One region of the Nocardiopsis sp. NPDC007018 genome, then DNA from elsewhere that is predicted to be linked to it. Evidence: riboswitches for the same ligand, from Rfam matches in the RefSeq annotation. Region 1 holds a riboswitch; the other holds the start of a gene.

What was found. A riboswitch is a leader RNA that binds a small molecule or an ion and turns the genes downstream of it on or off. The one in region 1 is predicted to bind cobalamin.
Region 2: it holds a riboswitch for cobalamin, as region 1 does, so the genes downstream of both, ABZ635_RS06860 (CoA-acylating methylmalonate-semialdehyde dehydrogenase) here and metE (5-methyltetrahydropteroyltriglutamate--homocysteine S-methyltransferase) in region 1, are expected to answer to the same signal.

Annotation. Positions count from the first base shown of each region.
Region 1 is NZ_JBEYHA010000002.1:139,493-155,138, reverse strand. Features, by position in the region: gene ABZ635_RS01735 (hypothetical protein) at 1-543, opposite strand, end outside; gene ABZ635_RS01730 (DJ-1/PfpI family protein) at 651-1,613, shown strand; gene ABZ635_RS01725 (PAC2 family protein) at 1,805-2,728, shown strand; gene ABZ635_RS01720 (quinone-dependent dihydroorotate dehydrogenase) at 2,725-3,864, shown strand; gene ABZ635_RS01715 (polysaccharide deacetylase family protein) at 3,924-5,387, opposite strand; gene ABZ635_RS01710 (polysaccharide deacetylase family protein) at 5,586-7,118, opposite strand; cobalamin riboswitch at 7,350-7,565, shown strand; gene metE (5-methyltetrahydropteroyltriglutamate--homocysteine S-methyltransferase) at 7,703-9,979, shown strand; gene ABZ635_RS01700 (DUF3558 domain-containing protein) at 10,068-11,093, opposite strand; gene ABZ635_RS01695 (hypothetical protein) at 11,684-12,793, opposite strand; gene ABZ635_RS01690 (ATP-binding cassette domain-containing protein) at 13,436-14,392, shown strand; gene ABZ635_RS01685 (methionine ABC transporter permease) at 14,389-15,120, shown strand; gene ABZ635_RS01680 (MetQ/NlpA family ABC transporter substrate-binding protein) at 15,191-15,646, shown strand, end outside.
Region 2 is NZ_JBEYHA010000009.1:34,343-49,988, reverse strand. Features, by position in the region: gene ABZ635_RS06870 (TetR family transcriptional regulator) at 404-1,003, shown strand; gene ABZ635_RS06865 (MFS transporter) at 1,124-2,410, opposite strand; cobalamin riboswitch at 2,576-2,696, shown strand; gene ABZ635_RS06860 (CoA-acylating methylmalonate-semialdehyde dehydrogenase) at 2,724-4,223, shown strand; gene ABZ635_RS06855 (acyl-CoA dehydrogenase family protein) at 4,220-5,362, shown strand; gene ABZ635_RS06850 (enoyl-CoA hydratase/isomerase family protein) at 5,362-6,483, shown strand; gene mmsB (3-hydroxyisobutyrate dehydrogenase) at 6,480-7,433, shown strand; gene ABZ635_RS06840 (hypothetical protein) at 7,618-8,040, shown strand; gene ABZ635_RS06835 (beta-1,3-glucanase family protein) at 8,190-9,365, opposite strand; gene ABZ635_RS06830 (methyltransferase) at 9,504-10,538, opposite strand; gene ABZ635_RS06825 (hypothetical protein) at 10,824-11,225, shown strand; gene ABZ635_RS06820 (hypothetical protein) at 11,271-11,753, opposite strand; gene ABZ635_RS06815 (hypothetical protein) at 11,750-11,905, opposite strand; gene ABZ635_RS06810 (hypothetical protein) at 11,981-12,319, opposite strand; gene ABZ635_RS06805 (ATP-binding protein) at 12,457-12,999, opposite strand; gene ABZ635_RS06800 (methyltransferase domain-containing protein) at 13,141-14,280, opposite strand; gene ABZ635_RS06795 (hypothetical protein) at 14,652-15,170, opposite strand; gene ABZ635_RS06790 (ATP-binding protein) at 15,170-15,646, opposite strand, start outside.

The DNA.
Region 1 (15,646 bases):
CCCGGGGCGGCGCAGGGGCCCGCGCACCAGTCCGACCGCGACCAGCAGCACCCCCAGCACCAGGACGAACGGCCAGGACGGCAGGCCCGCCGCCTCCAGCAGGAAGTGGAGGGCGATCACCGAGCCCACCATCAGCCAGCTGGTCCGGGGCCGGTCCAGGACCGCGACGGCCAGGTACATGACCGGAAGGGTGAACAGGAGGAACACGAGCCCGCCGCTGTCTCCGCCCACCGTGACGGTGAGCGCGGCGGCCGTGGCGGCGGTCAGCGCGGGCCACCAGCGCCCGAACGTCGTGGCGGGGGCGCCCCGCGCCCCGGCCGCACGACCACCGTCGGGGCCGACCGCCCCGCCTCCGGCGGAGCCGAGGTCGTCGGCTCCGGAGGGGAACCGGGCCGGTGTCACCGCCGGGGCGCCCCCGGCGGCCCGGCGGCGGACGTCGCCCCGCGCGTCGTGGCCGGTGTCCGCGTCCCGGTAGGCGCGGACGGGGGAGGAGGTGGACGGACGAGCCTTCGAGGACCGGCCGCCGGAAGGTGGGGATGTCATGCCGACCAGACTGCGCCGGCCCGCGGGCGGCGGCCAGGCGTAGGCTGGGACGGGTCCGAAATCCTGGGAATCCTGTCCGGACGGACCCGGTCGGGGGAGTGACCGTCATGGACGCACGCAGAGTCGTGATCGTGGCCTACGAGGACGCGGAGCTCCTGGAGATCTCCTCGGTCACCTCGACCCTGGCCACCGCCAACGATCTCCTCCCCGACGGGCCCGCCTACGAGACGACCCTGGCGACGCCGGGCGCGGCGCCGGTCCGCTGCTCCTCCGGCCTCACGCTCCAGGGCCAGGCGGCGTTGGAGGAACTGCGGGGTCCGCTCGACACCCTCGTGGTCTCGGGCGGATGGGGGCACCGGCGGGCGGCTGCCCACGCCCCGCTCGTCGCCCACGTGCGCAGACTCGCCCGGGAGAGCCGCAGGGTCGCCTCGGTGTGCACCGGTTCGAGCGTGCTCGCCGCCGCCGGGCTGTTGGAGGGTCGCCGCGCCACCACCCACTGGCACTTCGCTCGTGAACTCGCCGACCGCTACCCCGGGGTGACGGTGGACCCGGCGCCGATCTTCGTCCACGACGGCCCGGTGTCGACCTCGGCCGGGGTCACCAGCGCGCTGGACCTCACCCTGGACCTCGTCGCGCAGGACCACGGTCCGGCCCTGGCCCGGTTGGTCTCCCGGGTCCTGGTCACCTACTTCCAACGCCCCGGGAACCAGGCGCAGATGAGCGTGCTGACCACCCTCGACCCGGAGAACCTGCTGGTCCGGAAGGTGCTCACCTACGTCCGCGACCACTTGGACGGCGACCTCTCCACGGGCGCTCTCGCCCGCACGGCAGGGGTGAGCTCCCGCCACCTGCGCCGACTCTGCCTGGCGCACACCGGCCACACCCCCGCCCATCTCGTCCGCCGCGCCCGGGCCGAGGCCGCAGCCGACCTCCTGGAGTCCACCGCCCTGCCGGTCACCCGGGTGGCCGCCCTCTGCGGGTTCGGCTCCGCGGAGACCCTGCGCCAGGTCTTCGTCGAGTTCTACGCGACCCCGCCCTCGCGCTTCCGGGCGGTGCACCGGCGTCCCTGACGGTCCGGCCCCCCGGCGTGTGGTCGTCGTCACCTCCGGGGGCGCCGGGACCGGTCCCACCCGCATCGGGTCGGTATGGTGGAAAAGCAGGGCACAGCGACCCCGCCGCGCGCCGCTCGCGCCCTTCGGGCAGGCCAGTACGGGTGCGTCGCCGTCCTGCGACCCCGACCAGTTTTGGAGACGAGAACCCGGTGCGCGACCCCGCAGAACTGTACGAACTCCACCCCGGCTTCGACGACGTCACCGGGCTGGTGATGCTCGTCTGCCTGGACGGCTTCGTCGACGCCGGAAACGTCGGCAGCCAGTTGTCCGACTCGCTGTTCGAGCGGTTCACCGCCGAGGAGGTCGCGACCTTCGACACGGACCTGCTGGTGGACTACCGCGACCGCAGGCCGCAGATGACCTTCGTCGAGAACACCTGGACCGACTACCGGCCGCACAAGCTGGCCCTGTACCGGATGCGTGACGAGGAGGGCCACCCCTTCCTCGTCCTGCACGGGCCCGAGCCCGACCTCGCGTGGGAGGGCTTTGTCGCCGCCGTGACGGGGCTGGTGGACCGGTTCCGCGTCTCCCTGTCGATCAGTGTCAACGGCATCCCGATGGCCGTGCCGCACACCCGGCCGGTGACGGTCACGCCGCACTCCACCCGTCCCGAACTGATCGCGGGGCACACCCCCTGGATCGGTCGGGTCGAGGTGCCCGCCAGCGTGGCCGCCCTGCTGGAGTACCGGCTGGGGGAGCAGGGTCACGACTTCGTCGGCTACACCATCCACGTGCCCAGTTACCTGGCCCAGTCCACCTACCCCCGGTCGGCCATCGCCGCCCTGGAGTACGTGGCCGGGGCGACCGGTCTGGCCCTGTCCACCGAGGCCATGGAGGAGGTCGCCGCCGCCACGGACGTGGAGATCGCCGAACAGGTCGCCGCTTCCGAGGAGGTCCAGCGCGTGGTGGCCAACCTGGAACGCCAGTACGACGACATCATGTCCTCGCGCTCGGAGGAGGGCGGCGGCCCGACCCCGCTGACCGACGACGACTCGGGACTGCCCACCGCCGACGAGCTCGGCGCGGAACTCGAACGCTTCCTCGCGGAACGCGAGGGAGACGGAAACGGATGACCGTGTTCTACCAGATCCTCTTCAGCTCGGTCCTGCGCCACATGGACGCCGAGACCGTCCACAAGCTGAGCTTCGCCGCCCTGCGCGGCGTCACCGCCGTACCGGGCGTGGCCGAGGCCATGGGCAGGGTCCTGGGCCCGCGCGAACCCGAGCTGACCGTGCACGCCTTCGGCCGTGAGTTCCCCGGCCCGCTGGGCATGGCGGCCGGTTTCGACAAGAACGCCGAGAGCCCGCGCGGTCTGGCCGCCCTGGGCTTCGGCTTCGTCGAGGTGGGCACCGTGACCGCCCACCCGCAGCCGGGCAACCCCAAGCCGCGCCTGTTCCGGCTGGTGGCCGACCGCGCCATCGTCAACCGCATGGGCTTCAACAACGAGGGTTCCGCCCTGGTCGCCGAGCGGCTGCACCACCAGCGCCGGGGCCCGGTCCTCGGGATCAACATCGGCAAGACGAAGGTGACCCCGGAGGAGGAGGCCCCCGCCGACTACGCGCTGAGCGCGCTGCGACTGGCCCCCTTCGCCGACTACATGGTCGTCAACGTCAGCTCGCCGAACACCCCCGGCCTGCGCAACCTCCAGGGTGTGGAGCAGCTGCGTCCCCTGGTCGCGGCAGTACGCGCGGCCCTGGCCGAGGCGGGCCGACCCGACCTCGCCCTGCTGGTGAAGATCGCCCCCGACCTGGCCGACGAGGACGTCGACGCCGTCGCCGACCTGGCGCTGGCCGAGGGCCTGGACGGGATCATCGCCACCAACACCACCATCTCCCGCGCCGGGCTGGACTCTCCCGGCGCCGAGGTCGAGGCGGCCGGGGCCGGGGGCCTGTCGGGCGCCCCGCTCAAGGAGCGCTCGCTGGAGGTCCTGCGCCGTCTGCGTTCCCGTGTGGGCGACCGCGTGACCCTGGTCGCCGTCGGCGGTGTCGAGACCCCCGAGGACGCCTGGGCGCGTGTCCGGGCGGGGGCCACCCTGGTCCAGGGTTACACCGGGCTGATCTACGGCGGTCCGCTGTGGCCGCGCCGCATCCACCGGGGCCTGGCCCGCCTGGTCCGCGAGGCCGGGTACCGCTCCGTACAGGAGGCCGTGGGCTCCGACGCTCCCGCCCCGGCCCTGACGGTGGTCCGGGAGGCCCCCGAGGCCAGCTGACCGGCGTCGCGGGCGGTCGGCGGTGTCCCGTCGCCCGCCCGCGCGTGTTCGGGCCGCCCCTACCAGTCGCCGTCCCAGTCCGGCGGGTACACGCGGCCGGGTTCGGGTCCGCCGAGGGCCTGGCCGCTCGTGACGAAGACGTAGTCCCGGGCGCGCAGCCGCTCGATGATCTCCGGGACCGCGGCGAGCGTGGCGGGCTGGGGGTCGTGCAACAGGACGACAGCGCCCGGTTCGACCTCCGCGACCACGTGTTCCACGATCTCGTCCCGGTCGTGGCCCTCCCAGTCGCGGCTGTCCACCGTCCAGGCGACCTCCGCCATGCCCTGGGCGGCGATCTCCTCGTGCACGGCCTCGTCGGTGGCCCCGAACGGGGGCCGGAACTGTTCCACGGTGAACCCGGTCTGCCTGCGGACCATCGCGCTGACCGCCGCCGTCTGCGCGGGCAGGCGTTCGGCGTCCATCGTGTTCATGTGTTCGTGTTCGTCGCCGTGGCTGGCGATCTCGTGCCCTTCGGCGTAGGCGCGGCGCAGGACGCTCGGCCGGGTCAGGGCCGGTCCGCCGTTGAGGAAGAACGTGGCGCTCACCTCCTCCTCGGCGAGGAGGTCCAGCAGGTGCGGGGTGGCGTCCACGGGGCCGTCGTCGAAGGTCAGGGCGACGCACCGGGTGATCCCGTCCTGGCAGTCGACGCCGGGGTCGCCCGCCGTCACCGCGCCGGGGGGCGGGTCGTCGCTCGGGTCGTCCTTCCCGGCCTCCCCGGCGGACGGCGGGAGCAGGTCGGGTTCGTCCGCGAGGGAGGCCTCACGGGCCCGTTCTCCGAGGTCGGACAGGAGTGGTCGGGCCCGATCGTGGTCGACCACCACGGCCCGGCGCCCGGGTGAGCTGTCGGGTACGTGCCCGTCGACGATCGGTGACAGGTGCCCGTCGTCGAACTCCACCACGAGGTCCCCGGCGGCGTTGAACCCGATCGAGTCGTAGGTCCGCAGCACCGGCTGGAGGGCGTTCGGGTCCACGTCGGCCAGGTCGGCGAGCTCCTCGCGCGCGATCCCGTTGAGCAGGCCCAACTCCTCCTGCCCGCGCAGGAGTTCGGTGGAGGAGGACACGGCCCCGGAGCGGGCGTCGTACCAGTAGGTCGAGTAGCCCTCCCGCAGACCGTGCATGTCCTCTTCGGTGCGCACCAGCCGGACGCCGACGAGGCCCTCCCCGGCGGCGACCAGCTCCCAGCCGATGTCGAGGCGCACCGGGTCGCGGGTGCCCGCGCGAAAGTCCCGTACCTCCTGGTCCACCCGTGCGGCCAGGCCCTCGGACAGGCTTGCGGCGCCCTCGATCTCCGGGTAGGCGACGCTGATCTCCACGCCCGCCGGATCGACGGGGTGCCCGGGGAAGTCACGGGCCTCGCCCCGCCACTCGCCGATCCCGTCCACGGACCGCTCGGACAGCACCGTGAGCCGCTGCGGGTCGCCGCCGCCCGCGCCGGGGTTCGCGCTCCCGCAGGCGGCCAGCGGCAGGGCCAGGAGCACCAGCACGGCCCCGGCCCGGAACGGGCGCGGGCGCCCCGAACGGGCGCGCGCAACGGTTCTGACCGGTCCTGCTCTCCTCGGCGCCAACACCCGACTCCCTCGTCCCTGTGGGGGTTCTCCCCCGGCCGCTGGCAGCAACATAGGGGACGGGGCCGCGGCCTCCGGGCCGGTGACCACAAGTGGTCACCGGCCCGGAGGCGCGGGTCAGGCGGAGCCGTCGGCGGTCTCCCGCTCCTCTTCGTCGGGGGTGCCGTCCACGTACTCGCGTCCGGGTTCGGTGGTGCCGAGCAGCTGCGACACCGTGACCATCGTGAACCCGCGCTCGTCCAGCAGACGGATGGCGTCGATCGACGCGTCGATGGTCGTGGGGTGGATGTCGTGCATCAGGATGATCGCGCCGTCGGAGGCTCCGTCCAGGACGCGTTTGCGCACCACGCTGGCCTTGCGGTCCCGCCAGTCGTTGGTGTCCACGCTCCACAGGATCTGTGCCAGGCCCAGCTCGCGGGTGACGTCGGCGACCTTCGCGTTGGTGGCTCCGTACGGGGGGCGCATGAGGTCCATGGTGTAGCCGGTCTCCCGGTACACCAGGGCCTGGGTCGCCTCCAGGTTCTCACGGGCGGCGCCCGCCGACAGCTCGGTCAGGTTCGGGTGGTCGAGCGTGTGGTTGGCGATCTCGTGCCCCTCGGCGTAGGCGCGGCGCACCACCCACGGGTGTTCCGTGACGGGCAGGCCGGTGACGAAGAAGGTGGCCCTCGCGTCATGGGCGGCCAGCGCGTCCAGGAGTTCGGGGGTGCGCCCGCCGGGACCGTCGTCGTAGGTCAGCGCCACGCACGTGGTGTCGGGGTCGGCGCAGTCGACGGTGTCGTCGCGCGGGGCGAGCACGCCGGGCGCGGTGGGGGCGGAGCCGTCCTTGTCCGCCTCCGGGGCACGGTCGATCGTGAACGCGCGAACGCCCGTCGTGGCGGCCGCGCGCGCCCGCAGCCCGAACTCCGACAGCAGGGGCTCGGCCTCGTCCCGGGGGATGACCGCGTGCACCCGGCCCGCGCTGGCGGGGGCCACCTGGCCGGAGTCGAACTCCACCACCAGGTCGCCGTCGGGGTTGAAGCCGACGGAGTCGTAGAGCGCGCTGATCGGGTGCAGGGACGAGGGTACGGCGTCGGTGCCGGCCACCGCCTCGCGCACCCTCTCGTTGAGCTCGGCCAGTTCGGTCTGCCCCGCGATCAGTTCGCTGGAGCCGTGGACGGCGCCCGTGTCGGTCTCGTACCAGTAGGTGCTGTGCCCCTCCCTGGTCTCCTCGGAGTCGGTCTCGGCGGTGGTCAACCGAACCCCGAGGACACGGTCTTCGGCGGCGGTCAGGCCCCACTCGCCGACGAAGGAGCGCGCACCGGGGTTGGCGGCCTCGAAGGCCCGTACCTGGGTGGTGAGGGTGCGGTCCAGGAAGTCGGTCAGCGGCGCGGCGTGGGGCACCGCCGGGTAGGTGACGGTGACGTCGGCGCGTCCGTCGTGGGCGAGGGTCACCTCCTCGGTCCCGGGGACCGCGTCGGGGGAGACCGTGGTCAGTTGGTCGGGCTCGCCGGTGGCGGGGGGACCATCCCCGCCCTCCGAGGAGTGATCGCCGGTGTCGTCCGCCAGGGCGCTGTCCTCCAACGGTCCTCTGGGTCCGGAGACGGACAGCACCAGTCCCAGCACGACGACCACCGCGGTCGCGACCGTGAGGAGGGGGTGGTCGGGAGCCATGGTCTGCCGGTCTTGCTGCTTCACCTGGGGTTCTCCACGTTCATCGTCAGACGAACGTTCGTGGGGGTGACGGGGGAGAGGGCCCCCACGCACGCTGGTTGTCGGGTGTGATGCCGCGAACACGGGGCGGGTTCACGCCGAGTGGGCGATGGCCACGCCGGGTGTAGGGGCAGAGGGGGTGCTCCCTATACTTGCAGCCGTGGAAGGTACACGCTCCGCCTTTGGTCTCCCCGAAATCCCTTCGGGACGGGTGTCGCGTGTCGAGAGAGGGAACCCGGTGCGAGTCCGGGACTGCCCCGCAGCGGTGAGTGGGAACGAACGTCGCCTAGAGCACTGGTGATCCGACCTGAGAAGTCGGGAACTGGGAAGCGGTGACCAGTAGGAGTCCGGCGGTCACGCCGGAGGTGCCCACGAGTCCGAAGACCTGCCTCCACCCGGCGGCGCACCCGTGCCGTCGGTGGTCCCGTGCCCCGAGGGAGGGCCGAGGGCGGAGACGATCGTACGCCGCGAGGCGTCCGTCGGCGTGTCCGCGTCCTCACCTCCTCGTGGTCGGTGCCCGGCTTTCGACGAGGGAGAGAAGCTCCATGCCCAGCACCCCGGCCTCCCGGCCGTCCGTGCGTTCCACCGTGCACGGCTACCCGCGCATCGGCCCCCACCGCGAACTCAAGCGCGCCAGCGAGTCCTACTGGAAGGGCGGCACCACGGCCGCCGAGCTCGACACGATCGCCGCCGACCTCCGTCTGGGCGTGTACTCCCAGCTCAGGGAGGCGGGCGTCGACGACCTGCCGTCCAACACCTTCTCCTACTACGACCAGGTGCTGGACACGGCGGTCCTGTTCGACCTCGTCCCCTCCCGGTTCGCCTCCCCGGCCCAGGCCGGGGACCGCGACGAGCAGCTGCGCCGCTACTTCGCGCTCGCCCGGGGCGAGCAGGGCGCCCCGCCGCTGGAGATGACCAAGTGGTTCGACACCAACTACCACTACCTCGTCCCCGAACTCTCCCCCAGCACCCGGCCGCGCCTGGTCGGTGACAAGCCGGTCGCCGAGTTCCGCGAGGCGGCTGAGGCCGGGTTCCCGACCCGGCCCGTGCTGGTGGGCCCGCTGACGTTCCTCCTGTTGGCCAAGGCCGCCGACGACGCTCCCGAGGGATGGGAGCCCATCGAGCTCCTCGACCAGCTCCTGGACGCCTACGCCCGGCTCCTGGCCGACCTCAGGGAGGCCGGCGCCACCGAGGTCCAGCTGGACGAGCCGATCCTGGCCACCGACGAGGGCCGCGCCTGCGTCGGTCACCTGGAGCGCGTCTACGACCGTCTGGGCGCCCTCACCGACCGTCCCGCGCTCCTGGTCTCCACCTACTTCGGTTCCATCGGCGCCGCCGCCCTGCGGGTGCTCAAGGACTCCCCGGTGGAGGCGGTCGGCCTCGACCTGGTCACCGACTCCGAGGGCGTCGAGGACCTCGCGGCCGTCTCCGGACTGGGCTCCACCCGCCTGGTCGCGGGTGTCGTGGACGGGCGCAACGTGTGGCGCACCGACCTGCCCGCCGCCGTGGCGGAGCTGGGCACCCTGCTCGCCCTCACCGACGAGCTCACGGTGAGCACCTCCTGCTCGCTGCTGCACGTGCCCATCGACCTGGACGCCGAGACGGCGCTCGCCCCGGAACTGCGGGCCGCGCTGGCCTTCGCCAAGCAGAAGGCGGGGGAGGTGGCCCTGCTCGGCCGTGTCCTCAGCGAGGGCGGCGACTCCGCGTTCGACGCGTCGGCCACGGGGACCCCCTCGTTCACCGACGCCCGTGTGCGGGCCCGGCTGGACGCCCTGGGTCAGGACGCCTACGAGCGGCCCGAGGACCGTGGGATTCCCACGGACACCACGCTCACCACGACCACCATCGGTTCCTTCCCGCAGACCGCCGAACTGCGCCGAGCCCGCGCCGCCCACCGCCGTGGAGAGCTGGCCACGGAGGAGTACGAGCGCACCCTGCGCGCGGAGATCGACCGCGTCATCGCGCTCCAGGAGGAGATCGGCCTGGACGTCCTCGTCCACGGCGAGCCCGAGCGCAACGACATGGTCCAGTACTTCGCCGAGCAGCTGGAGGGCTACGCGACCACCGAGAACGGCTGGGTGCAGTCCTACGGTTCGCGGTGCGTGCGCCCCCCGATCCTGTTCGGTGACGTCTCGCGCCCCGAACCGATGACGGTCGAGTGGATCACCTACGCGCAGTCGCGGACCGACAAGCCGGTCAAGGGCATGCTCACCGGTCCGGTCACGATGCTCGCCTGGTCCTTCGTCCGCACGGACCAGCCGCTGGGCGAGACCGCCCGACAGGTGGGTCTGGCCCTGCGTGACGAGGTCGCGGACCTGGAGCGCGCGGGCATCCGCCACATCCAGGTGGACGAGGCGGCGCTGCGCGAACTACTGCCCCTGCGCGAGGAGCAGCGGGCGGCCTATCTCGACTGGGCGGTGAACTCCTTCCGCCTGGCGACGTCCGGGGTGGCGGCGAGTACCACCATCCACACGCACATGTGCTACTCGGAGTTCAACCAGATCGTCGGCGGCATCGAGGCCCTGGACGCCGACGTCACCAGTGTCGAGGCGGCCCGGTCCCGTATGGAACTCGTGGAGGCCCTGGGCCAGCGCGGCTACAAGCGCGGTATCGGCCCGGGCGTGTACGACATCCACTCGCCCCGCGTGCCCTCGGTGGAGGAGATCGAGGCGTCCCTGCGCCTGGCCGCCACGCACGTGGACGCCGGGAACCTGTGGGTCAACCCGGACTGCGGGCTGAAGACGCGGGGCTACGCGGAGGCCGAACAGGCCCTGCGCAACATGGTCGAGGCGGCCCGCCGGGTCCGCGCCGACCTCCCGTAGTCGGGAACCGCGCCCGAACGCGCGACGAAGGGGGCCGCGGCGACGCCGCGGCCCCCTTCGTGCCAGGTCCGTTCGGTGACCGCGCCGGTCAGCCCGCGAGGGCGGCCAGCGCCTCGTTCCCGGCGTTGAGCATGATCTCCTGGACGTCGTCGGAGAGCTCCAGGTCCTCGCGGCCGCCCCGGGTGGTGTCCAGGTAGTAGGTGACCGTGATGACCACGTTGTCCTGGCGCAGCAGCACGGTGGCCTCCGGGAGCCTGTCGCCGAGCCGCTCGGACCGGGTGACGAGCAGGTAGGACTCGCTGCCCAGGTCGAGCTCCTCGTCCACCTCGACGTCGTCGGCCTCGTAGCGGTCCGAATCGTGTTCGCCCCGGATGCGCTCCAGCGTGTAGTTCAGGTCCTCGGAGGCGGCCTCCGGGGAGTCGCTGGCGCTGTAGGGGAGCTTGTAGGCGATCTCGAGGGAGCCGAAGCCGTCACCGGAGTTGTTGTCCGGGAGTTCACCGAGGCCGGAGCAGCTCGACGAATTGTCGGAGACGTACTTGCGGCCGCTGTCGCGCAGGTCGAAGTCGGTCTGGATCTGCTCGGTGAACGACTCGCAGGGCTCGGTGGGCAGGGCGTGCGGCGGGTCGCCGAGCGCGCCCCCCGCGACGGGCTCCTCCTCGGCGGGCTCCTCCTCCACGGGCTCCGCCTCGGGGGCCTCGGAGGTCTCGTCGGGGCCCGCGGCGATCTCCTCGCCGCCGTCACCGCTGCCGTTGGTGACGAGCATGACCACCACGGCGATCACCAGGATGACGATGACGACGCCGCCGCCCATGACCACCCACAGGCCGGCCTTGCTGCCTCCGCCGCCCTGCTGGGGCGGCGGGACCGGCGGGTAGCCGGGGGGACCGCCGGGGCCTCCCGGACCGGGTCCGTAGGGTGGCTGTCCGCCCGCGTACATGCCCTGGTCCTGGCCGGGCGCGCCCGGGTAGGGGCCCTGACCGTAGCCCGGCTGGCCGCCCGTGGCGGCGTCACCGTAGGGGGCTCCCTGCGGCTGCCCGTAGGGCGGCTGTCCGCCGGTGCCGTCGCCGCCGTAGGGGTTCTGCGGTGGCTGGTTGTAAGGTCCGTTTTCGCTCATGGCTCCCCTCGCCCGGTGATGTGGTGACCGTCTTGTGTGAGGCGCTCGTTGGCGCCCGTGGGTTCTCACGAGTTCCCGTGGTGGCCACCGGCGGATCGCCGGGTGGGTGACAGCACGGGGAACCGTGGGGGAGGGCGGCCCGCCTCGGACGCCGTGACCGCGGGCGAGAGCGGACGGGTGAGAGCGGGAGTTCCCCGTGTCGTGAGGAGGTCCCCGGTTCCAACGGGGCACCGACCGCCGCATGTGGAGCCAGCGGGTCGGTTTCCCGCGGGCCAGGGGTCGGGACGCCTTGCATCCTAGCCGTGGCAGGTGCTGCCAGGGCAGGCCGGACCTGGGGTTAGGGACCGAATCGTCATCGTTTCGTGCCACTCGTACCCGAAGTCACCCTTGGTGTGACGTCATCGTGATGTCCGGGTGTGGACGCGCGGGTGGGGGTTCGGGTAATGGCTTCACGGGCTGTCGGGTCGGCGTCCCGCGACCTCCACGCCGCTGACCTGCGCAGGCGGGACGCACCGGGTTTGCGTGCGGGATGTGACGCCTGTGGCCGGTTGTGGCCAGGGTGCGGCCACGCCGCACCCCGCCCCGAGAGCTCAGAACATCGAGATGTGGACGTGGTCGAAGTGGTTCTCGGTCATGTTGCCCCGGTCGGACATCGCACGCCAGCCCTCGTCGCCGCGCCGCACGTCCCAGATCTGCTGCCGGTAGATGACGTACATGATCCCCAGGTCGTCGGCGTTCTCCCTCGCCCACTCGGAGATCTCCCAGCCCCGGTCGATCTGCTCCTGGTCGGGCATGCCGCCGTTCGGGTGCAGCATGAAGTCGCAGGCGCGCCCCTTGGGGTGTTCTCCGACCACCCAGCCGCCGTCCGGCCGGTAGCAGCCGACCCCGCCCACGTCGTCGCCTCGGCCGAACCGCTCGATCACCAGGTCCCGCATCTGTTCCGTGCGGGGGGTGATGCTGTTGTGCGGCTGCATGGGCTGGTTCGGGTGGTCGGCGATCAGGACGTGCACCTCCGAACGGCGCTCCTCCAGCTCGTCCATGTCCTCGGAGGCCTCGTCCAGCCGCTCCTGGGCGCTGCGCTGCGCGACCTCGTCGCGGGACAGCGCCTGGTTCAGGTGGTCGATCTTCTCCTGGTTGGTCGTGGACAGGTAGTCGATGACCACCGCGCGGTCGATGACCTCGTCCGGCTCGGCCTCCACGAACAACGACATGGCCGGGTCGATGCCACCGCTGGTGTAGGTGGCCACGGCCAGGGACACCACCTGGTCGCGGGCGTCCTCGACCTCCTCGCGGGTGGCGTCGGCACGGTCCCCGGCGCGTTCGGCCTCCTCCATCACCGCCTCCATGTCGCGCAGTTCGCCTTCGAACTCCTCGGTCAGGGCGGCGGCCCGGTCCTTGAGGTCGCTCATGCTCTCCGGTTCGCGGGGCGGCGCTCCCGGGGCCGGAGCGGCGGAGGCGGGCAGGAGCGGCAGGGCGGTGGCGGCGACCAGCGAGAGACAGAGCGCGGCGATCCGGGCTCCACGGGGCGGGGCCGCCGAGGCCAGCCCGGACAGGGCGCCCGCGCCCAGCGCGCGGGCGCCCTCGGCCAGGTCGGCCAGGGCCTCGCCCCGGGTGCGGGACGGTGGGTCGGGCGCCCAGAAGTCGGCGTGGCCGTCGGTCTGCGCCGCGCCCTGGAACTGCTCGGTGTCCTCGAACTGCACGGTGTGGTCGCTCCTCGGACCCACGCGCGTCCCCCTGCGGGCACGGGGCGTCGTGGGTGCGTCTGCTCGTCTTCTCCCGGGCGGGCGCGGCGGCGGTGGGGCCGCGGCGGCCCTCGGTACTCGCGGCGCGTGTGCGCCGACGAAGAGTCACGGGACGGTCATGAGTCTAGGCACTCGTGAGGACTCGCGGGCGGGAGAGTGCGGTAGGACTCTCCGGCAAAAGCCTCAATGTGTTCAAAATAACCATATTCACGGCGAGTAAAGTGATGAACCGACCCGGTCGGCCATGGTTGAGTTGACGGCGTGAAGGCTCCTGAGCACGGTAAAGCGACTCCCGCCGCCACGGCGAAGACCACCCGGCGGTGCGTTCCGCTGCCCGGCGGCCGCTGTCGCATGCCCCGTTAGCCGCCTCGGACCCCGAGCCGCGCCCGGCGCACCGCGCCGGGGCCACCCCCCGGGGGCCGTCCTCCGCCGCTCCGCGATCGCCGCGGGTACCGGCGCGCCGCCCCGCACGCCAGGTGAGCGCTTCGTACGCTCGGGTGTGGGCGTCACACCCGCGCCGGGCCCGGAGCGCATCCGCGCCCGTGAGCGCTCCCTGGGACACCACCGCCAGACGTCGATGGGAAAACCGTGATTGACGCAGTGGGTCTACACAAGACCTACAGGTTGAAGAAACGCCAGGTGCACGCTCTCAACGATGTGGACCTGTCGGTCGAGTCCGGCGAGATCTTCGGGGTCGTGGGCCAGAGCGGTGCCGGAAAGAGCACCCTCCTGCGCTCGGTGAACCTGCTGGAACGCCCCGACGCCGGTTCCGTGCGCGTGGGGGAGGAGGAACTCACCTCCCTGCGCGGGTCCCGTCTGCGAGCGGCCCGCAGGCGGATCGGCATGGTGCACCAGCACTTCGCCCTGCTCTCCTCCCGCACGGTGGCGGGCAACGTGGGCTTCCCCCTGGAGGTCGCCGGGGTCTCCCGCGCCAGGCGCGCCGCCCGGGTGGGCGAGCTCCTGGAACTGGTGGGGCTGGGGGACAAGGCGCGCGCCTACCCCTCCCAGCTCTCGGGCGGCCAGAAGCAGCGGGTGGGCATCGCCCGCGCCCTGGCCTCCGACCCCCAGGTGCTGTTGAGCGACGAGGCCACCTCGGCGCTGGACCCGGCCACCACCGACTCGATCCTGTCCCTGCTGCGGCGCCTGCGGGACGAGCTGGGCCTGACGATCCTGCTGATCACCCACGAGATGGACGTGATCAAGCGGATCTGCGACTCCGCCGCGATCATGGAGGACGGGCGGTTCCTGGAGTCCGGCCGCGTGCTGGACCTCATCGGCACCCCGGGCTCCCTGCTGGCCCGATCCCTGTTCCCGCTTCCGGACAACGGGGGTCCCCAGAGCGTGGTCATCACCTACCCGCGCTCCTTCGACGAGCCCTTCATGTCCGAGCTCACCCGCCGGTTCGACGTGGACGTGAACATCCTGGGCGGCGGCGTGGAGCAGGTCGCCGGACAGTCCGTCGGGCGGCTGAGCGTCGACATGCGCGGGGAGCGCCGAGCCGACGCGCTGCGCTACCTGTCCGAGCACGGCCTGCTGGTCGAGGAGGCCGGAAAGTGACCCTCAACCCCGCCGACGTCCTCGTCCTCGCGGAGGACGGCAACGCGCTCACCGCGATCGGTGACTTCGTCGCCGACTGGCCCACCATGTGGCCCAACCTGTGGCTGGGCACCCTGGACACCGTCTACATGGTGTGGTGGGCGACCGTCTTCAGCGTCCTGATCGGTCTGCCGCTGGGGGTGCTGCTGGTCGCCACCGACCGGGGTGGCCTCGTCCCGGCCCCGGCGGTGCGCGCCGTACTCAGCGCGGTCGTCAACATCGGCCGCTCCCTCCCCTTCATCGTGCTCATGGTGGCGGTGCTCTCCCTCACCCGCTTCCTGGTCGGCACGACCCTGGGCCCGACGGCCGCGATCGTGCCGTTGAGCATCGGGGCCATCCCGTTCTTCGCCCGTCTGGTGGAGACCTCCCTGCGCGAGGTCGACCGCGGGGTGGTCGAGGCCGCGCACGCGATGGGGACCCGCAGGCTCACGATCGTGGGCAAGGTGATGCTGCCCGAGGCCATGCCCGGTCTCATCGCGGGTGCGGTGATGACCGTGGTCACGCTCATCTCCTACTCCGCGATGGCCGGCGCCATCGGCGGCGGTGGCCTGGGCGACCTCGCCATCCGCGAGGGCTACCAGCGCTTCAACGACCACTACCTGTGGGCGACCGTCATTTTGTTGATCGTCATCGTGCAGGTGGCGCAGAGCCTCGGCGACCTGCTCGTACGCAGGCTGTCCCGGCGCTGAGCCGCGCCGCGGCCCCCCGCCTTCCCCCACCCCCTCCCGAACTGTCCGGATTCAACGGCGAGGAGAAGTGATGACAGGGACGAAGACGCTGCGGGGGGCCGCTGCGGCGGGTGCGGCCGCGGTCCTGCTGGCGGGCTGCGGCAGCCCCAGTGAGCGGGCGGGCGGCGGCGAGGGGGAGGAGGGCGTCGTGACCCTGAGGGTCGGCGCCACCCCGGTGCCGCACGCGGAGATCCTGGAGTTCGTCGACGAGCGGCTCGCGGCCGACGCCGGTCTGGCCGTCGACGTGGTCGAGTACACCGACTACAACCAGCCGAACGCGGCCTTGGCCGAGGGCGAACTCGACGCGAACTACTACCAGACGGTCCCCTTCCTGGAGGAGTACCTGGAGGGCAACCCGGGCACCGACCTGTCCTACGTGGAGGACGTGCACCTGGAGGCCTTCGGCCTGTACTCCGAGAGCGTCACGGATCTGGAGGACCTCCCCGAGGGCGCCCGGATCGCGGTGCCCAACGACCCGTCGAACATG
Region 2 (15,646 bases), on a different contig from region 1:
GTGTCGGGTGGGGGTCAAGCCGGGGTCACGGGAGGGTTCCGGTCACTGCTGCCAGTGAATAGTTAGGAACCCGAACGATTTACCGTGGGTGGCGAATTGGCGCCCACGGGAAATGGGGCGCCTGTCGGAGGGATAACTTCCGTGAGGAGGGAACTCTTTCCGGGCAGGGGTTCTGCGGCGAGTGGAAGGCGGTTGTCGGTACCAGATCACTTTGCAATAAACTCCCGGGCCAACCGGTGTTCGCTCCGGGGCTCCCCCCGGCCCCGGTATGCCGGTCACATCCGGCCATCCAGCCCGGAAGTCATCCCGCTCCTTCGGTCTCTCGGTCCGTTTCGGGACCACCGTCCCAATGGCCGGTCCCGCGTACCATTGAGAACCGAGTTCCCACTCGATAGGGTCGCCCATGCACCACCCCCCGGACACACTCCACGCCCGCAAACGCCGTAAGGCGAGGGCCACGATCGTGTCAGCAGCCTTCCAACTCTTCGCCGAGCACGGATTCGACAACGTCACGGTCGCGGCCATCGCGGAGCGTGCCGAGGTCGGCCGCACCACCTTCTTCCGGTACTTCGGTGACAAGCAGCAGGTGCTGTTCGCCGACGACAGCGCCGAGGTGGACCGCATGTGCGCCCACGTGCGCGAACGCGCGGACCGGAAGCCGGGAACCGACCTCGGGGCGGCGCTCGCCCTACTCCGCGAGGCAGCGGCGGCGTGTCCCCGCACCGCGCTGACGCCCGCGCACTCGACGGTCCTGGTGCGGCTCCTCAGAGAGAGCGTCGACCTCAGATCCCGCTACCTGCTCACCCGGCAGCAACGGGCGCTCCGCCTGGCGGGGGCCCTCACGGAGGCGGGCACGGCGGAGAGCGTCGCCGTTCTGGCCGCCCACACCGCGATGGCCTGTGACCTCACCGCCATGCGGCTCGCGGAGAGCCCCGAGGCCTACCCCGTCCGCGTGGACGAGGCCCACGGGATGCTCCGTACCCTCGGTTCGCCGGGGGACTGATCGGCTCGGGGCGCGACCCTCCTGCCCCGATCCGACGGACCCGGCGCGGTCGATCCCGCCACCGGTCCCCGGCCCGCACACCCCGACCAGTGCGGGCCGCCCGGGGGCCGGTGGCGGGGCTCAGAGGTCGTGTTCCCGCACCAGACCGACGAGCCTTCGGCCGAACACCGCCACCACGGCCAGACTGATGACGCCCACCAGCAGGTAGGGGACACGGAGCGCGTCGGTCTGGCCGAGCGCGGGCGCCAGGGCCGCCACCAGGACACCGCCCGCCGCCATGCCCACGGCGCTCATGCCCCAGCTGACCGTGCGCATGGCGGCGTTCACCCGCCCGAGCAGGTGGTCCGGGGTGATGCGCTGGCGGATCGAGGTCATCGCCACCGCGTAGCCCAGCACCAGCCCTCCGCTGAGGAAGTACACCCCGGCCACCACCGGTGTGAGGGGGAAGGCGGCCACCAGCAGGTACAGCAGGCCGCTCCCGGCCAGGCACAGGGTCGGCAGCGTCCCGTGCGGCAGCGCGGAACGCAGCCAGGAGACCAGTTGGCCGCCGACGATCCCGCCGATCGCGGCGAAGGCCATGAGCAGGCCGAACCCGGCCGAACCCAGCCCCAGCGTGTCGCGGACGAACAGCACCTGGGTGGACAGCATGGTCGCGTAGGCGGTGTTGACGAACACCGCGATCACGGCCACGGCCCGCAGCAGGGGTTGACGCCACACGGCGCGCACGCCCTCGACCACGTCCGCCCACACCCCGGCCAGGCCGCGCCGTTCGCGGGGGGCGGGGGCGTCGGCGGCGCTCGGAGCGGTCGGAGCGGTCGCGCGGACGCGCAGGAGCGCCACCACCGACACCAACAGCGCGGCGATGTTGAACAGGAACGGGACGAACAGCCCGAGGGCCAGCACGAACCCGCCCAGCGGCCTCCCGGCGAACTCCTCCGCCACGATCGCCCCGGAGCGCACGTGCCCGTTGGCCCGTTCCAGCCGATCCGGGGGGACCAGCGACGTCACCGTGGTCTCGGCGGCGGTGTCGTAACAGACCTCCAGGGCGCCGAAGCAGAACGCGAACGCCGCGAGCAGGGGGATCGACGCCCAGTCGGAGAACACCACCAGGGCCAGCAGCGCCCACAGCAGGAGTCGCAGGGTGTTGGCGGAGACCATCAGCGTGAGCCGGGGGACCCGGTCCACGAGCACCCCGGCGGGCAGGGCGAGGAGGAGCCAGGGCAGTCGGCCCGCCGTGGCCACGGCGGCGACCAGGGCCGCGTGGTCCGGGGCCAGGGAGGAGGCCAGCCACGGCACGGCGATCATCGCCACGCCGTCGCTGAGGTTCGAGGCCAGGGACGCGGACCAAAAGGCCCAGAACCGTCCGCCGAGCGGCGCCGTCGACGCCCGGGTCGTGGAGTCGGACACGGGGGGACCACCGACCTTCCGCACGCCGGTGTCTCGGGCGGTTCCCGTCGGGGGCACCGGCACACGCCTCCACGCTAACCCCGCCCCTTCGGGCGCGTTCCGGCGGCGTCCGGGGACGGAACGTGACGGGATCGGGGGGCCGGGGGTCTGGATTTAGTAGGACGTCCAACTATATGGTGAGGGGGCCGTGGAGCGGGGAAGCTGGTGCGAATCCAGCACGGTCCCGCCACTGTGACCGGGCCGAACACCCGGAAGTCAGGCCACCGCTCGCGGCCGGAGATCCGTGTGGTCCACGAGGATGGAGCGAACACGCATGGTCAGCGAGCTGACGCATTTCGTGCATGGCAGGAACGTCCCCGGGCGGAGCGGCCGCTTCGGCGACGTGTACGACCCCAGCACCGGCCGGGTCCGTGCCCGGGTACCCCTGGCCGACCGCGAGGAGACCGAGGCGGTCGTCGCCGACGCCGAGACGGCCCAGGTCGAATGGGGTTCCTGGAGCCCCCAGCGCAGGGCCAGGGTCCTGCTCCGGTTCCTCCAGCTGGTCGAACCCGAACGCGAGTCGATCGCCCGGGCGCTGTCCGCCGAACACGGCAAGACCGTCGCCGACGCGCACGGCGACCTCCAGCGCGGCCTGGAGGTGGTGGAGTTCGCGGCGGGCATCCCGCACCTGATCAAGGGCGAGTTCACCGACAACGCCGGCACCGGCATCGACGTGCACTCCCTGCGCCAGCCCCTCGGGGTGGTCGCGGGCATCACCCCGTTCAACTTCCCCGCGATGATCCCGCTGTGGAAGGCCGCACCTGCCCTGGCCTGCGGCAACGCGTTCATCCTCAAGCCCTCCGAGCGCGACCCCTCGGTCCCGCTCCGCCTCGCCGAGCTGTTCCTGGAGGCCGGGCTGCCCCCGGGCGTGCTCAACGTCGTCAACGGCGGCAAGGAGGCGGTCGACACCCTGCTCACCGACCCCCGGGTGGCCGCCGTCGGCTTCGTGGGCTCCACCCCGATCGCCGAGTACGTCTACTCCACGGCCACCGCGCACGGCAAGCGCGCCCAGTGCTTCGGCGGGGCCAAGAACCACATGGTCGTCATGCCCGACGCCGATCTGGACCAGGTCGCCGACGCCCTGATCGGGGCCGGGTACGGGTCCGCCGGGGAACGCTGCATGGCCATCTCCGTGGCGGTGCCGGTCGGCGACGAGACCGCCGACGCCCTCGTCGCCAAGCTCACCGAGCGCATCTCCGGGCTGACCGTGGGGGCCGCCGACGACCCCGACGCCGACTTCGGGCCGCTGGTGTCCCGCGACGCCCTCGACCGCGTGGACGCCTACGTCGGTCTGGGCGTGGACGAGGGCGCCGAGCTGGTGGTCGACGGCCGCGGCCTGAAGGTCGCCGGTCACGAGGAGGGCTTCTTCACCGGCGCCTCCCTGTTCGACCGCGTCACCACCGACATGCGGATCTACAAGGAGGAGATCTTCGGCCCGGTACTGTGCGTGGTGCGCGCCGCCGACTACGAGGAGGCCCTGCGCCTGCCCAGCGAGCACGAGTACGGCAACGGCGTCTCCGTGTTCACCCGCGATGGCGACACCGCCCGCGACTTCTCCCAGCGCGTCGACACCGGCATGGTCGGCGTGAACGTGCCCATCCCGGTGCCGGTCGCCTACCACACGTTCGGCGGCTGGAAGAGGTCCGGCTTCGGCGACCTCAACCAGCACGGCCCCGACTCCGTGCGCTTCTACACCCGCACCAAGACCGTCACCTCGCGCTGGCCCTCCGGGGTCAAGGAGGGCGCCGAGTTCACCATCCCGGTCGTGCGGTGACCTCCGCGACCACCGCCGAACAGCGCGCGCTCGCCGAGACCGCGCGCGCGTTCGCGGACCAGCACCTGGCACCGTTCGCCGTCGACTGGGACCAGACCAAGCACTTCCCCGTCGACGTGCTCCGCAGGGCCGCCGAACTCGGCATGGGCGGCCTCTACGTCTCCGAGGACGCTGGGGGGACCGGCCTGACCAGGCTCGACGGCGTCCTGGTCTTCGAGGCCCTGGCCACCGGCTGCCCGTCCCTGGCCGGGTACCTGTCCATCCACAACATGGTCGCCTGGATGGTCGACCGGTACGGCGACCCCGCCCAGCGATCCCGCTGGCTGCCGGGGCTGTGCTCCATGGAGACCCTGGGCAGCTACTGCCTCACCGAACCCGGGGCCGGGTCCGACGCCGCCGCGCTCAGCACCCGCGCGGTCCGGGACGGCGACCACTACGTCCTCACCGGCGCCAAGCAGTTCATCTCCGGGGCGGGCGCCTCGGAGGTGTACGTGGTCATGGCGCGCACCGGCGGCGACGGGGCCGCCGGGATCTCCGCGTTCGTCGTGCTCCGCGACGACCCGGGGGTGTCCTTCGGCGCCAACGAGGCCAAGATGGGCTGGAACGCGCAACCCACCCGCCAGGTCCTCATGGACGGGGTCCGGCTGAGCCCCGACCGCCTGCTCGGCGCGGAGGGGGACGGCTTCCGCATCGCGATGAACGGGCTCAACGGCGGCCGCCTCGGCATCGCCGCGTGCTCGCTCGGCGGCGCGCGGGCCGCGCTGGAGGGCAGTACCGCCTACCTGGGCGGCCGCGAGGCCTTCGGTGCCCCGCTGATCGACGCCCAGGCGCTCCGGTTCCGGCTCGCGGAGATGGCCACCGACCTGGAGGCGGCCCGTTCCCTGCTGTGGCGCGCCGCGACCGCCCTGGACGAGGGCGACCCCGAGGCCGCGCACCTGTGCGCCATGGCCAAGCGGTTCGCCACCGAGGCCGGGTACACCGTCGCGGACCAGGCGCTCCAGCTGCACGGCGGGTACGGCTACCTGACCGAGTACGGCATTGAGAAGATCGTGCGCGACCTGCGGGTGCACCGAATCCTGGAAGGAACCAACGAGATCATGAGCCTCATCATCGCTCGACGACTCACCGGGGCCGCCTGATGACCGGCGACGACAACCCCACGGCCGCGAGCCCGGACGACGCGACGGTGCTGCTGAGGGTGGAGGGCGCGCTCGCCCGCGCCACCCTCAACCGGCCGCGCGCCATCAACGCCCTCGACCACGGGATGGTGCGCGTGCTCGCGGACGCCCTGACCGACTGGGAGAAGGACGAGGGCGTCGCGGCCGTGCTCCTCGACGGCGCCGGGGAGCGCGGCCTGTGCGCGGGCGGCGACATCCGGGCGATCCGGGCCAGCGCGGTGGACGGCGACCGGCGGGCCGCCGACTTCTGGCGGGACGAGTACCGCCTCAACGCCAGGATCGCCCGCTACCCCAAGCCCTACGTCGCCCTCATGGACGGCGTGGTCATGGGCGGCGGTGTGGGGGTCTCCGCGCACGGCCGGGTCCGTGTGGTCACCGAACGCTCCAAGGTGGGCATGCCGGAGACCACCATCGGGTTCGTGCCCGACGTGGGCGGCACCTACCTGTTGTCGCGGGCGCCCGGCGAGACCGGCACCCACCTGGGGCTCACCGGGACGCCGATCGGCGCGGGGGACGCGGTGTACACCGGGATGGCCGACCACTACGTGCCCTCCGAGCGCCTGCCCGACCTGGTCGCCGCGCTCACCCGGGCCCGCACGGAGGCCGAGGTCATCGAGACCGTGGGCGGCTTCGCGAAGATCGCCCCCGCCGCCCCGCTGGAGGCGCGGCGGGGCTGGATCGACGCCTGCTACTCGGCTGACACCGCGGAGGAGATCGTGGCGCGGCTGCGCGACCACGGCGACCCGGAGGCCGCGAAGGCGGCCGACACCATCGCGGCCAAGTCGCCGACCTCGGTGAAGACCACCCTGGCGGCGCTGCGCCGGGCGCGGGACCTGGACACGCTGGAGGAGGTCCTCGAACAGGAGTACCGGGTCTCCTCGGCCACGCTGACCTGGCCCGACCTGGCCGAGGGCATCCGCGCCCAGGTGGTCGACAAGGACCGGCGGCCCCGGTGGGCTCCGGCGACGCTGGCCGGGGTCTCGGACGCCGACGTCGCACGCGCCTTCGATCCCGCCCCGGACGGTCCGGTCGGTCTCGCCGCGCCGGTCGCCGCGTGCGAGGGCCCGGGGGGTGCGCGATGAGCGCGGTCGCCTTCGTCGGGCTGGGCAACATGGGTGGCCCGATGGCCGCCAACCTGGTCGCCGCGGGGCACGCCGTCACCGGGTACGACCTGGTGCCCGAGGCCCTGGAGCGGGCGGCCGGAGCGGGCGTGCGGGTGGCCGGGTCCGCCGCCGAGGCGGTGGCCGGGGCCGACGTCGTCGTCACCATGCTGCCGAGCGGCCGCCACCTGCTCGACGCCTACCGGGGCGCCCCCGGGATTGAGGGGCCCGGGGAGGGCGGTCTGCTGGCCGCGGCCCGCCCCGGCACGCTGTTCCTGGACTGTTCCACGGTGGACGTGGCCGACGCCCGCGCCGCCAACGCCGCCGCCGTCGAGGCGGGCCACCGGGCGATGGACGCCCCGGTGTCCGGTGGCGTGGCCGGGGCTGAGGGCGGAACGCTCACCTTCATGGTCGGCGCGGAGGAGGCCGACCTGGCCACGGCGGGGCCGCTGCTGGAGGTGATGGGCGGCCGGGTCGTGCACTGCGGGGGCCCGGGCGGCGGCCAGGCGGCGAAGATATGCAACAACATGGTGCTGGGCGCGTCGATGCTCGCGGTGAGCGAGGCGTTCGTGCTGGGGGAGCGGCTGGGCCTGACCCACCAGGCGCTGTACGACGTGATGTCCACGGCCTCGGGGCAGTGCTGGTCGCTCACGTCGTACTGTCCGGTGCCGGGCCCGGTGCCCGCCAGCCCCGCCAACCACGACTACCGTCCTGGCTTCGCGGCCGCGCTGATGGCCAAGGACCTGGGCCTGGCGGCCAGCGCGCTGGGCCAGACCGGTGTGGAGGCGCTCGTCGGCGGCCGCGCGGCGGAGGTCTACCGCGCGTTCGCCGAGAGCCTGGACGGGGTGCCCCGGGACTTCTCCGCGATCGTGGAGTCGGTGCGCGAGCGCTCGCGGCCCCCGGAGGTGTCCGCGGAGCCCGACACCGGCTGAGTCCGGTGGGAGGACGCCGCGCGGCCCGGGGGCCCGAGGGGGTGCCCGGGCCGCGCGCCGTCCGGAGTCCGGTGGGTGGTGCCTCCGTGTTGGCGGAACCGGGGACGTCGTGGCGGCGTCTCACCGGGCGACAGGCCTCGGGGCGAGCGGCCCCGGGGCGTCCCCCAGCGGTACGGAGTCCCCCATGAACCCGAAACCCGGCACCCTCACGGCCATCCAGGTCATCCTCTTCGTCCAGGCCGGACTGGCCGCCCTCGGCCTGTTGTTGGCCTTCATCGGGATGGGCGCGATGACCGAGTCCGAGCTCAGGAGCGTGGCCGGTGTCGGCACCGGCACCTTCCTGTTCATCATGCTCATCGGTGTCGCGACCACCGGCTTCAACGTCTACGTGGCCGCCACGATGGGTCAGGGCGGGTACCGCACCCGGACACTCGTGCGGGTGGTGGCGGGTATCGGCGCGGTCTCCGTGCTGGTCAACATCGTGACCGGCGGATCGTTCCTGATCGCGCTCGTGCTGCTCGTCGTCATCGTCGTCCTCAACGAGGGCGCGGCCGCCAGCCAGTGGTACGAGGAGACCGAGCACCCCCACCGCTACCAGGGCCGCTGACCGTCACCGGCCCCCGGCACGCCGGGGGCCGGGTCGGTCGGTTCATGGACCCGTGTGGGGGCGCGCCCCGGGCGTACCGACCCCGTGTGGCCGGTGCGCCCGGGGCGCGTGTACGTGGCGGCGTTCGCGCGGCGCGCCGGAACGGCCCGCTAGAACGGTGTCAGGGTGATCTCCAGCCGCGAGGGCCCGTGGTCCTGGATGTAGGAGGCGAAGTCCTCGACGTCGTCGAAGGCGAACCCGTACGCCTTGCCGTCCTCGGTGTGGTCGTGGAAGGTCCCGGCGTACCGGTTGGCGATGTCGGCCAGGTAGAACCCGTTCGGGTCGTTCGTGGGCTGGGCGGCGTGGTCCAGCAGGGTGGCGCGGTTGAGCGCGGCCCCCACGATGGCCGCGACCGGGCCGGTGATCCCGTCGTTGGGCGCGGCCAGGGCGCCGTCGCAGAAGAACACGTCGCGGGTGCTGGGCCGGGGGATGGGCGACACCCCGCCGTCGAACAGCAGCTCGTCGCCCTGGACCCGGCCGGTGAAGGTCCCGGCGTTGGTGGTGACGGTCAGGTCGGTGCCCGAGTAGTGCGACCACACCTGGTCGACGTAGGGGTCGTAGTAGTCGGTGGGGAAGATCCCGGAGTCGAGCCCATGGCCGGGGGCGATGATCCGGTGGCCGTCGAAGACCAGCGGGGAGAAGTCGGGGTCGGCGGCGAGGGTCTCGAAGATCGCGTCGCGCCCGCCGGGCAGGAGGAAGCCGGTGCTCTGGTCCTCGTTCCCGGTGAGCCGGATGCCGATGGGCACGCTGAACTGGTCCACCATCGAGGTGTTGCAGAACATGCCGTCCTCGTTGTGGGTGAACTCCACCGAGTCGTGCAGGACGTCGAAGCCGTGGTCGTCCTCGACCCAGCCCGCCGGGAGCTGGAGCGCGGGGTTGCCGTTGCCGTCCTCGACGATCCGGATGCCGAGCTTGCCGCCCATGGCGAAGTAGATGCGGCCGGACATGTACGGCAGGGTCAGGTCGGCGAGGGCGCCCAGGGGGATCGAGTAGTCGGTGTACCCGTTGTCGGTGTTGTCGTCCAGGCTGACGGGGTGGGGTGTGCCCTGGGCGTCGACCCGGCAGTGGACGTCGTCGACGAGGTCGGTGCCGACGACGTACACGAGGACCTCGTCGTCCGCGAAGCGGCCGCTGTTGTTGGTCACGCTCACCGGGAGCGCTCCCAGGTTGGTCGTGTTCGAGACGGGGGTGATGTTCTGGGGTCTGGTGGCGCAACCGGTCGCGCCGAGCAGGGGGGCTCCGGCGGCGAGCGAGACGCCGCCCAGGAAGAGCCTGCGGTCGATCATGGGTGAACTCCTCAGTAGCGGGTGTGAAGAGGTGCGCACCATGGAGCCAGCTCGGGGGTCGCCGCGTCAACGGGGTGAGCGGTGCGGATCGCGTGGCCCCCGCGTCACCCAAGGTGACGGAGGTGTGTGTGGGGTAGATCACATGGGGTGGCCCACGGTCAGCTCCACCAGGGCGACCCCCTTGTGCACGTGGCTCCCGGCGACGCACAGCCCCGCGCGCCCGGCCAACGCCGCCAGGTCCTCGGGAGTGCGCTCCCGCCCCTGGAAGAACGCCAGCATCCGCAGGTCCAGTTCGCTTACCACGTCCTCGGCGGCGTGCTCGGCCACCAGCACCGCCCCCGCCGGACCGGCCGCCTCCGCGCACCGACGCAGGATCGCCACGGCCGCGTCGTCGTCCCAGTCGTGCAGAACCCAGCCGAGCACGAAGGCGTCACCGGACACCGGCAGCGGGTCGAAGAAGCTGCCCGCCACGGCGTCCGCGCGGTCGGCCAGCCCCGCCTCCTGGAAGTTCGCGCGTGCGGCTGCCGCCGGGCCGGGCAGGTCGACCACGGTCCCGCGCGGCCGGGAGAAGCGCTTCAGCAGGGTGACCAGCAGCGACCCGTTGCCGCCGCCCACGTCCACGACGTGGTCCAGCGCCTGCCACTCGTACATCTGCGCGATGGTCTCGGAGTGGTTGACCATCCGGCCGCTCATCAGCTCGTCGAAGGAGCGGGAGAGTGCGGGGTCGGCGGACAGGTCCTCCCAGAAGCCCGCGCCGCCGAATCGCAGCGAGTAGGCGCTCCGGCCGGTGCGCAGCGCCTCGGCCAGCTCGGACAGGCACAGGTCGGCGCGGCCGTGCGCGCCGTCCCCGGCGAACCAGCCGAGCCGGGAGGCCGGGTGGTCGGTCCGCAGGGCCGCCCCGACGTCGGTGAGCGCGAACCGGTCCCCGTCCAGGGTGAACAGGCCCTCCCGGACCAGGTACCGCAGCACCCGCGCCAGGCCGTCCGGGTCCGCCCCGGCCGCCGCGCCCAGCTCCTCGGCGGTGCGCGGCCCGTCAGCCAGGTGGTCGGCGATCCGCAGTGTGGCCACCGCCCGGATCGCCATCGGGGTGACCGGGCTGGCCAGCGCCCACAGCCGCGCGGACGCCTCCCGCTCGGCCTCGGTGATACCGTGTTCGTCACGTTCTCCGCTCACCGCGCACGCTCCAGTCCTGGGGGCCGTGTCCTTCTCACGGACACTACCCAGCGCGGTGCCTCCCCAAGGGGGAAATGACCCGACACGCGGCGACACGGCCGGACAGGGGAGCGGGGGCTCTGCGCCGCCCTCCCGGCACGGGCGGGCCGGAGCCGCCCTCCCGTGCCCGTGGCCGCAACCGGTCACCAACGGGCGGTGCCGCCGCCCCCTCCCACCAGGGTGGAGCCCGTCCCCGATCCACCACCCCCGGAGGCCCGGATGACCCGGTACACACCCCCACCGCGCATGCCCGTGTCGCTCAGGATCGTGCAGTTCGTCTTCGTCCTCGACCTGCTCGTCGTCCTCCTCGGGCTCCTGTCGTTCCTGTTCCCCGACGAGCTGCTCGACGTCATCGAAACCGACAGGGGGGCGCTCGCGGCACCCGGTCCGGACGTCATGGGCGGCTGGATCGCCTTCGGTCTGGTGGCGTCCGTGGCGATCTTCATGGGTCAGCTGTTCGTCGCCGCCGGACTGAGCTTCGCGACGCGTGGGTGCCGGACCGTCCTGAGGCTCGTTCTCTGGGGGGCTCTCCTCAACCAGGTGGTGGGCTGCCTCCTGGGGGCGGGCATCGGGCTCGCCCTCCTGGTCAACGTCGCCCTCCTGTTCCTCGCCGAGAGCGCGTCCGCACGGGACTGGTTCGAGGAGTAGGCGGCGGGCTTCCCCGCCGCTCGCTCGACGCCTTCGCGATCCGGCCTACCCTCGGCGCGCGCCTTCCGGCCAGACGACGTCGACGGGCACTCCGCGCTCTCGCGCCGCTTCGACCGCGTCGCCGGTTCCTCCCCTGCCATCCGCCGGTTGACCGTCCCAGACGGCGACGAGACGGTCGATGCCGCCGAGAACCGTCTCGTTGGCGTCCTCGTAGGCCTCCCGCCCGGCGGTCCTGTGCGGCATGTAGCGGACCAGGGACGATCGCATCAGGAGGTCGTCGAACTGGTCGAGGTTGTGGGGCTTGACCTTCGCCTCGCGGTAGTCGACGGAGGGCAGGACGACTTCGAGCCCGCCCCCGGCCTCCAGCACGACCTCAGCGAAGATCTGGTCGGCACCCCGGGCCAGGCAGGACACTCCGACCAGGTCATCGTCCTCGTACGGGGCGAGTACCGCGGAAAGGGCCTCCCGTACCAGGGGCACGCTCTCGGCGGAGGGTTTCGAGTGACCGGTGATCCCGATCCGTGTCATGTGGTCTCCTTCGACGTCGTGTTCTCGGCCAGCACGGTGTTCGACAGCCTCTCGCGGACCTCGGCCACACCGGGCTCCCGGTGAAAGGCGGAGGCCTCCCGGTACCAGTCGTACAGGCGTCGGCGCACTCGTCCGGACCCCAGAACGACCAAGGGGCTACTCCCTCCCCGCGCAGGAGGGGTGGTGCGGGGCCCGGTGTGTGCCGGGCCCCGCTTGTGGTTGTCGGGTTAGATCGGGATGCCGATGTCGGGGGCCAGGCTCGCTCCGAGGGCTTCCAGGGTGGTCTGTCCGAGGAGGAGGACGGTTCCGAGGGCGGTGGCGGGCCACCCCCACCAGCGGCGGGGCGCCCGGTGACGGCCCCGGGTGCGGACCGGTTCCGGCAGCTCGGCTCGGGCGTCGGCGGCGGCCTGTCGGGCTTCGCGGGCCTTCTGTTCGCGGTGTTGACGGGCGACCTTGACCCAGTGCGGCACCGGGCCATGTTGGAGCATGTAGGCCACTCGGGGGTTGCCGTGCATCTGGCGCAGCAGGCGTTCCTGGCGTTCCTCGTGGGTCTCCTCCCAGGGCATCTCCGAACGGGTTGCCTCCGCTTGGGGTGCCTTCGGCGGAACGGGGAGAGCCCGGAGCGGACGCCCGGCCGGTCGGGTGAAGCGGTGGCCTCGGGGTGCGGTCAGGACCGACCGCACCTGGGCGCTGACGTGCGCCGTCATCGGGTTCCCCCAGTGGTGGCCGAGGCCGGGAGGGTGAACTCGGCCCAGATGACGGTGCCCAGCCCTTGGCAGAAGGGGAAGTCCAGCACGGGCCGGAACCCCCACCGGGACGCGAGGTGGCCGACCATGAGCAGGCCTCGGCCGCGTTCGGCCTGCTCCCAGTCCTTGCGGGTGCGCCTGCGCGGGACCCTCGGGAGGGAGTCGGTGGTGGTGTCGGTGCGGGTGCCGTCGTCGATGATCGACACCCTCACCAGGCCCGGGACCGGTGTCTCCAGGGTGCGGACCACCCGGCCTTCGGGGTCCTGTCCGGAGCGGGAGTGCTCGCAGGCGTTGGCGAACATCTCGCTGGCGCACAACACCATCTCCTCCCGCACCTCGCCCGGAATCCCAGTCATGCGGTTGAGGTCAGTGTCCAGGTCGGAGCGGACCTGACTCGTCTGGGAGAGCTGTCCGGGGTAGACCCGGCACTCCCACCGGGACTCAGCCGGGGGAGGGTTGTTCGTGTGGTTCAGGGCATGCGCGTGCGGCACAATAGCCATGTCGGCAATCTCTTCTCTTGAAGGTGGTTGGTTGTCGGCCTGCTCTGGGGGTGTGTCCGCACCCGCCAGAGCTTTTTCGTGTGATCCGGTCACGTGGTCGTCGTCGCTGTGCCCCATCACCCGACGGGGTGGGGGCTGGTCTCACCCCTCGGGCATGGTCCACAGGGCGTGCTGGGGCTCGTGCACCCACACGGTGTGGCGCCTGTCCTCGTCGACCGTCAGCCCGAACTGGTCGACGGGTGGAGCACTCTGTGCTCGCCACCAGGTGAGAGCCGTCTCGAACTCCTTCACCAGACGCCGCCCCCCGCCCTGCTCGACACGGCCGTCCGGGTGCAGCTGCGCCCACCCGGGTTCGGCGGAGGTCGAGGTCAGCCACAGGTACGGTTCGCTGGCACCGGGTTCCATGCGCATGCCGCACGCCCAGCCGGGCACCAGCAGGGACAGGAGGAGACCGGACTCGCCGTCGAGGAGGTCGCGGGGGTCTCCCTCGGCGCGGACGGTGTGGTCGGGGATCGCCCCCACGTCCGGGGCACGGCCCCTGTGCCAGCGCTGGCCGCGCGCCCACATGAACCCCAGCGAACCTTCGAAACGTCCCTCCGCCTTGCCATGGCGCTTCTTCAGGACGGCGAGCGCACCGCCCGGAGTCCCGGGGGAGGGCGACCACGGGGTGATCAGGAGCCCGCTCGGTCGGAGCTGGGTGAGCCACCCGGGCGGGATGTGCGCCACCTGGCAGGTGGCGATGATCCGGTGGAACACCTCAGGTGCGTCGGTGGTGATCGTCTCCGCGTCGTGGCAGAAGATCTCCGGTGCGTATCCGGCCCTGTGCAGGGTGGAGCGGGCCGTGTCAGCGATGACCTGGTCGATCTCCATCGTGCACACCCGCTCGCCTCCGACCAGTTCGCACAGCAGGGCGGCGTTGAATCCGGTGCCGGTGCCGACCTCCATGACCGAGTGGGCGGGGGCGAGGTCGGCCGCGGTGAGCATGCGTGCCATCACGGTCGGAGCCGACGACGATGAGGAGGCGATTCCCATGCCGCCCTCCCGGCCGTCGTCTCGCTGCGTGGTGAGCGGCTGGTCCCAGTACGCGGCCCGCATCCAGGCGCCGGGGTCGGTGGTGCGGTCGTAGCGGACACGGTCGGGTCCCCACATGATGTCGGGGAGGAACCGGTGCCGGGGGACCGTCGCGAACAGGGTTCGGATGTGGTCGGGGATGCCGTCCGGGAGCTGGTCGGCCAGGGCCTGAGCGAGAGGGGCGTGCTCCATGGTGGTGTTGTTCCCCATCAGACCTTCCCCGTGCCCTTGCAGCCGGAGCAGGGAATCCAGCGGCCCCCCGTGTTCTTGCCCGGCGTCTGACCGTCGGAGTCCATCCAGCGGCCGCCCTGCCCATGGCACATGGAGCAATCGGCGGCCGTTGGCGAGCTGGGCGGGATCACGCTCGGACGGGACGGGACGGTGTGGTTGTGGTTGTGGTTGGGCGGAGGGGGGTCATCGTCGACATGGTGTGCTCTCTTTCGTTTTTGCGTCGTCGCGTCGGGGCGCTGCTTGCTCTTGCGATGCGGTGTCCAGCCCCTCGTGGAAGGGGAGGTCCAGCACTGGCTTGGCGATGCTGACTCACCCGCCAGAGCTTTTTTCATGGACGCCTTCGTCAGGCTTCAGGCGGCGGTCGGGGGTTCCGGGTCGTCCTGGTGATCGGCGCGGTGGCGCTGGGCCAACAGCCGGAACAGTTCGGTGCGGGTCGGGGCGGTGATCCTCTCGAAGGGGTCGCCCTGGCCGGTCCAGCCGAGGGGGCGTCGGCCTACGAACACCTCGTTGGGGGGAGTTCCCTCGATGGTCATCACCCAGTGGGTGTGCAGCAGCTCCGACAACTCGCGTTCGAGAACCGGGAACGTCTGGGTGGGGGTGGTCTGCTTCGGGACCGATCCCGGGACCGGCCTGTTACCAGGAATCCGGGTGGGGGCGGGGTAGTCGTGTACGGCCTGGTCGATGAGCGCCATGGCCCGTTCGGCGTCGCCTTCTTCGCGGGCGATCCGCAGCGCCTCTTGGATCATGGGGATGCGGTTGCGCAGGGTGTGGTTGTGCCACACGTCCACCTGGGCGGGAGTCAGGTGTGCGGGTGCGGTGAGGGCGTTTTCGGCGCTTTCGAGCAGGTCCCTGGTGTCGATGTCCAACATCAGCACTCCACCTCGTTCTTGAGGAAGTTTTCGGTGTCGTCGGTGTCGATCTGCATCCACGGGTTGTCCGTGAGGTCGTAGGCCAGGAAGAACCACACCTGCCGGAACTTGGGGTCGCCGTTGTCGCCCCACCGGTCCGCCAACGCGTCGATCAGCGCCAACCCCCGTCCAGTGGCGGTTCCGGCTTCGATGTCGGCGAACGTGGCGGCGGTGAAGTTGCCCTTCTCCTGCGGCAGACGGCTGCCCTGGTCGCGGCAGATCAACGTCATCCCCTTCGCACCCCGATCCACGGTGAGCCTGTACGTACTGCCCCGCTCGCTCGACCGTGAGTGGGCGATCGCGTTGTTCGCCAACTCTGACCCGAGGAGGGTGAACAGGAACTGGTACTCCTCACACCGTTCGGCGGCGCTGGTGTCCAGAAACGCGCGGACCAAGGGCATGAGTCCGGGGAGTCCGGCGAAGGAGTACTGCCGCTT